2 regions of the Taylorella equigenitalis ATCC 35865 genome follow, and region 2 is predicted to be linked to the other one. Evidence: predicted binding sites of a transcription regulator. Region 2 holds the regulator's gene; the other holds the start of a gene.
The links. Region 2 encodes NrdR, which represses ribonucleotide reductase genes. Its sites were predicted from a motif close to CACNANATNTNGTG; they were not measured.
Positions count from the first base shown of each region.

Region 1: nrdA (class 1a ribonucleoside-diphosphate reductase subunit alpha) is a predicted target of NrdR. The motif match lies at 1,651-1,664, and genes of this name have one in related genera.

Region 1 covers NC_018108.1:956,602-960,036, forward strand. The annotation lists gene nrdA (class 1a ribonucleoside-diphosphate reductase subunit alpha) at 1-1,570, opposite strand, end outside; gene dusA (tRNA dihydrouridine(20/20a) synthase DusA) at 1,810-2,787, opposite strand; gene KUI_RS04385 (chloride channel protein) at 2,784-3,435, opposite strand, start outside.
Region 2 covers NC_018108.1:1,491,719-1,495,153, reverse strand. The annotation lists gene tyrS (tyrosine--tRNA ligase) at 1-161, shown strand, start outside; gene glyA (serine hydroxymethyltransferase) at 173-1,417, shown strand; gene nrdR (transcriptional regulator NrdR) at 1,421-1,879, shown strand; gene ribD (bifunctional diaminohydroxyphosphoribosylaminopyrimidine deaminase/5-amino-6-(5-phosphoribosylamino)uracil reductase RibD) at 1,869-3,032, shown strand; gene KUI_RS06855 (riboflavin synthase) at 3,017-3,435, shown strand, end outside.

The DNA.
Region 1 (3,435 bases), 540 kb from region 2:
AGTATGCGAAATTTATAACTCCAACCCCAAGCGAACGACGGTTCATAGTACTAATTTGAGCAGCTTTAATCGGATAATCTTGATAATCAAGAAGTGCATCTAATGCACGCACAACAAGGTCAGCTAAATGTTCTAACTCATCTAAACTGTCGATGGCACCTAGATTAAAAGCTGATAAAGTGCAAAGTGCAATCTCACCTTTTGGATCATTAATATCATCCAAAGGTTTAGTTGGCAATGTAATCTCCAAGCATAGATTGCTTTGTCTTATAGGTGCTTTTTTAGGGTCAAAAGCTCCATGTGTATTGCAATGATCTACGTTTTGTATGTAGATACGACCAGTACTAGCCCTCTCCTGCATAAGCATAGAAAATAAATCATTCGACTTAACTTGACGCTTCCTGATACTAGGGTCCTGTTCATATTTAGTATATAGTTGCTCAAATGTATCTTGATCCTCAAAAAATGCATCATAAAGACCAGGTACATCGGAAGGAGAAAATAAAGTAATGTTCTGACCTTTCACAAGCCTTTCATACATAAGACGGTTTAGCTGCACCCCATAATCCATGTGACGCACACGATTAGCTTCTACACCCCTATTATTTTTAAGAACAAGAAGCGATTCCACTTCCAAATGCCAAATAGGATAGAATAAAGTCGCTGCTCCACCACGTACTCCCCCTTGAGAGCAACACTTTACAGCCGTTTGGAAATGCTTATAAAAAGGAATACAACCAGTATGCCTAGCTTCTCCACCTCGAATTGGACTCCCTTCAGCACGAATTCGCCCTGCATTAATCCCAATACCAGCTCTCTGAGAAACATATCTAACAATCGCAGAACTTGTAGCATTAATCGAATCCAAACTATCACCACATTCAATCAAAACGCATGAGCTAAATTGACGAGTTGGAGTTCTGACACCAGCCATAATTGGGGTTGGCAATGAAATCTTAAAAGTTGAAGTCGCATCGTAGAATTCTCTTATGTACTTTAAACGAACATCCTTAGGATACTTAGCAAATAAGCATGCTGCTACGAGCACATATAAAAACTGAGGTGTCTCGTAAATCTCTCCACTAACACGATTTTGAACTAAATATTTTCCCTGCATCTGCATAACAGCCACATACGAGAAATCCCAATCTCTGTCATGCACTAAGTAGCTGTTCATCTCTTCAAATTCATCTTTTGAGTAATCTGAAATTATATTTTTGTCGTAAACACCCTTTTGAATTAAGGATGATACATGGTCATACAAATGGGGTGGAACATGATCACCATAAGCTTTTTTTCTGATATTTATCATCGCAAGTCTAGCCGCTAAATACTGATAATCAGGTGTATCCGTGGAAATTAAATCAGCAGCTGCTTTAATGATTGTTTCTTGTATATCTTGAGTTTGAATACCATCATAAAATTGAATTTGAGAATTAAGTTCAACTTGTGATGTAGAGACATTATCCAGGCCATTTGCGGCCCAATCGATTACACGATGGATTTTTTCAAGGTCTAACGGCTCAGATCGGCCATCACGCTTGATAACAGAGATGGTATTAGTGTTCATATAAAGTCCAGCAAAGATTTACAGGACTAAATATAGACTCTTGTTAAAATCTATATTTAGTAATGTTTATATGCCCAAGGCACAATATATAGTATCTAATTAAATAAATAACTACAAGAAAATGCCTACGTGTTATACATCGTTAAGAATTAGGATTTAACTTGCTATCAACAATTTCTACTAGAGAATATTTTTTTTAGTTTTGTTGATTTTCATCAACAAATTTCATCTAAGTTATTTTATAAAAAAGGAGCAAAAGCTTCGCCTATTATTGAAATATCATTTCTCTTAAGTAAGTCAGGATTAGATAATATCTGTCTAAATTTTCTTGCACCTTTTAAACCATTCATAAATCCAAGAACAGGATTAACAACCTCTCTTAGACTGCCACCATTTTCTATGTTTTTTTTAGCATAACCAATTAAAGCATCTCTTATAAATGTAAAGTTTGGAGGTTCAGACCTTTCAAATTCTGTAGTGGCAATATTCATAAACGCACGTGGTTCATGCCAAGCTAATCTACCCAGCATTATCCCATCAAACTCCTCTAATAGCTGCATAGCCAATTCATAATTTGATATTCCTCCATTGATTACAAAATTTGCATCTGGAAAATCAGCTTTCAGCCTAGAGACATAGTCATATTTAAGTGGAGGAATAGAACGATTATCCTTAGGACTCAATCCTTTAAGAAACGCATTTCTAGCATGTGTAATAAATAGACGACATCCGACATCATATAGCTTACTTACGAAATGGTATACGAATTCATAATCATTATGATCATCAACTCCAAGACGGTGTTTAATAGAGATTGGTACTGTGGTGCACTCGTTCATTGCCACCCAGCAATCGGCAACCAAATCAGGCTCGAGCATTAAGCATGCACCAAATGATCCCTTCTGAACTCTATCTGACGGGCATCCACAATTTAAGTTTATTTCGTCATATCCCCATTCTTCACCTAGCTTTGAACAGTAAGCTAAATCCTTGGGTTCTGCTCCTCCAAGTTGCAATGCAACTGGGTGCTCCTCAACATTAAAGTCTAAATGACGAGGCACATCTCCAAATATTAATGCACCAGTAGTGACCATTTCAGTAAAAAGCAGGGCTTCGGGAGAAAGCAATCTATGAAAAAAACGGCAATGTTTATCAGTGACATCAAGCATAGGGGCTACAGATACCCTTCTGCCTCTGTTAAGTTTTTGATCTATCATTTTCTAATGTCTACTGCCTTGTACCCTCGTCTTTCATCAATTTTTTTAATCTCAGAAAGTTTACGAAGTAGGTCTGACTTATACACCAAGCCAACTAGCTTAGGTTTTTCACTATTATCAACGACTGGAAGCCTTTCACCGTTATAAGAAAAAAAGCTATTTTGAACTTCATCCAAACCCATATCCAGTTTGAGGGGGTCCACAAAACTTCTTTGAATAAAGTCTGCAGGTATCGGCTCATCAAGGGGACTGCTAGACATTATGCCTTGAGTTATGTTTTTATTAGTTAGAATTCCTAAATATTCACGATCTTGAGAAATAACAAAAAGATTTTTTACTCCAGTGTTTGCAAAAATAGCCAAAGCCTCTCTTAATGTTTGAGTTGGATCTAATGTTGTGTCAACTGGGCTAAGTAAGTCTCTGACTTTTAATTGAGAGATTCTCAGGCTTACTAAATCTTGTTTTTCTCTTTTGGTTGTGATACCAAACATCACAGTACCAGTAAATAGACGAGAAATATAAAAAGATATAACTGAAGCAAAAATTAAAGGTGCTGCGATCTGTAGACTATTAGTCATCTCCATTAGCAAAACTATAGCCACAATAGGTGCAGATGTCCCTGCTGTTAGAAATGCACCCATACCCACT
Region 2 (3,435 bases):
CTGGTTTAGCTGTTTCTGGCTCAGAGGCTTCTAGGAATATCGTCCAAGGCGGGGTGAAAGTTGACGGTTCAAAAGTTGAAGATAAAGGTTTAATTTTAAAATCTGGCACGTATGTAGTTCAGATTGGTAAACGTAAATTTGCAAGAATTACTATAGGTTAATTAGGAAAATCATGTTTGATAAAAATCTAACACTAGATAAAGTTGATCCAGAGCTTTTTGAAGCAATTAAGAAAGAGGAGCAACGCCAAGAGGAGCACATTGAACTTATTGCCTCGGAAAACTATACAAGTCCTGCCGTTATGCAGGCTCAAGGTTCACAATTAACAAACAAATATGCTGAGGGATATCCTGGTAAAAGATATTACGGCGGATGTGAGTTCGTTGATGAGGTTGAACAGTTAGCTATCGATCGTTTGAAAAAATTATTCGGTGCCGAAGCTGCTAATGTACAGCCAAATTCAGGATCACAAGCAAATCAAGCCGTATACTTTGCCGTACTAAAACCTGGTGATACCGTTCTTGGATTAAATCTTAATGAAGGTGGACATTTGACTCACGGTTCACCTGTTAATCTCTCAGGTAAGCTTTATAACTTTATCCCGTATGGTTTGAATCAGGATGAAGCTATCGACTACGAAGCTTTAGAAAAACTAGCTAAAGAACACAATCCTAAACTTATAGTTGCGGGTGCATCAGCATATTCACTCCGAATTGACTTCGAGAGAATTTCAAAAATAGCTAAAGATGTGGGGGCATATTTTATGGTTGACATTGCCCACTATTCAGGTTTGGTAGTTGGAGATCAATATCCAAATCCTGTACCATTTGCTGATTTTGTTACTTCTACTACACATAAATCCCTTCGTGGTCCTCGTGGTGGTGTGATTATGATGAAAGAACAACATGCGAAGATGATTAATTCCGCTATATTCCCAGGAATTCAAGGCGGTCCATTGATGCATGTCATAGCTGGTAAAGCGGTTGCATTTAAAGAAGCTTTAGAGCCTGAATTTAAGGAGTATGCAGCACAAATTGTTAAAAATGCAGTTGTTTTAGCTAAAACATTGCAAAAGCGAGGGTTGCGTGTAGTTTCAGGACGTACAGAAAGCCATGTGATGCTTATAGATTTAAGAACAAAGGGTATTACAGGAAAACTTGCCGAAAAAGTTTTAGGCGATGCGTACATAACATGCAATAAAAACTCTATACCTAATGACCCAGAAACTCCATTTGTAACTAGTGGTATTCGACTAGGAACACCAGCTATGACTACAAGAGGCTTTAAGGAAGCTGAGATGGAGCTGACTGCTAACTTAATCGCAGACGTTTTAGATAATCCTGAGGATGAAGCTAATATTCTTTCTGTACGGGAAAAAGTTTTAGCCTTAACCTCTAAATTTCCTGTGTACAAATAATCGATGAAATGTCCGTTCTGCTCTCATTGTGAAAGTCAAGTATTAGACTCGAGATCATCAGATGATGGTCTATCAATTAAGCGCAGACGGCGTTGTTTAAAATGCGATAAGCGATATACAACCTACGAAAAAATCGAACTCTCATTGCCAACAGTCGTAAAGAAAAATGGTGTTCGCATGGAGTTCGATATCAACAAGGTTCGCTCAAGCATGAGTGTTGCTCTTCGTAAAAGACCAGTATCAAGGGATGATTTGGATAATGCCGTATCACGAGTTCAAGAGCATTTTTTAAACTTCCCCGATAAAGAGGTCCAATCATACGATATTGGTCAGGTCGTAATGAAAGAATTAAAATCACTAGACCCAGTTGCATACGTGCGATTTGCCTCGGTATATCAAAGTTTCGAGGATATAGATCAATTCGTAATTACTATAAAAGAACTTTTAGGCGATGAAAAATAAGCATAATCACTTTATGCGTTTGGCCTATGAAGCATCTCTAAAAACTCGTTTTTTGCCAGATCCAAACCCGTGCGTGGGATGCGTTATAGTCCATAACGACGAGATAATTGGAGAAGGGGCAACGCAAATAGCAGGTTCTCATCACGCCGAGATTATGGCTCTAAAGGATGCAAGGATGCGTGGGCATGAGGATTTGATAGCGGATGCAATTCTTTACGTTACTTTAGAGCCTTGTAGTCATTTTGGTCGCACACCTCCGTGTACAGATGCTTTAATTTCTAATGGAATAAAGCATGTTGTGATTGCAAGTCCAGATCCCAATCCTATTGTTGGTGGCAATGGTATTCGTATTCTGCGCTCTAATGGAATTAAGGTTGAAGTAGGTTTTATGCTTGAAGAGGTCCTTGAGTTAAATTTAGGGTTTTTTTCTAGGATGATTAGGGGTACTCCATGGGTAAGGACTAAAATTGCTAGTTCGCTTGATGGTCGAATTTCACTAACTAATGGTCAATCTAAGTGGATAACTTGCGAAGAATCGCGTAACGACGGTCATTACTGGAGAGCTAGAAGTAGCATTGTTCTTACGGGTGCGGGTACTGTTTTAGCGGATAATCCAAAATTAAATGTTAGACACTTCAATACACCAAGAGCTCCGTTGATAGGTATTGTTGATAGGGAGCTTAACATTATTACTAAGCCTAAATTGAGTATTTTTTCTAATCCCAAGGTGTATGTTTTTGGAGAAATGGCAAAGGTACAGGATTTGGGCCTAGTTGACTTGTCTGAAAATATTGAACTTGTCGGATTGGGTTGTTTAGATGATGGAAAATTAAATCTGTCCGAGCTTTTAGAGTTTCTAAATTCTCTTCAGGTGAATGAAATCCATTTGGAGGCAGGTAGTGGATTGAATACTTCTTTTTATGAAGCTGGATTAATCGATGAGTTGTTGTGGTATCAAGCACCTTTAGTTTTGGGTAATTGTAATTCTCCCTTTAATATTAAAGAAGTAGAATCTATTCCAGTAGATAACAAACTGGAAATTTTTGATATTAAATCGATTAAAAATAATGTTCGCCTTCGAATTCGTAACACGGAATCTTGGGGAACATTGTTAAATTCTTTAAAGGAGATGGTGTTATGTTTACAGGCATAATTCAAACAGTGGGAAATATTGAATCTGTTTCTAATCTTGAAGTGGGTGTGCGACTACGCATTGCCAAAGGAAATTTAGATATGTCTAAGTTTAAGATAGGGGACTCTATTGCTGTCAATGGGGCTTGCATGACTATAGTGAACCTAGATGATGCGGGTTTTGAGGTTGATGTATCGGCTGAAAGTTTGTCAAAAACTTGTGGTCTAGATGAGGTGGGTTACGCTAATCTTGAAGGGGCTATGAGATTGGGGGATACTCTTGATGGACATTTAGTTTCTGGACATGTGGATGGAGTTGGGCGTGTTATGTCAATCAGCAAGGAAGGGGAATCTCATGTGATTGAAGTTCTTATTCCTAAGGAGTTAGCGATCTTTATGGCGTACAAAGGGTCAGTAGCTATCGA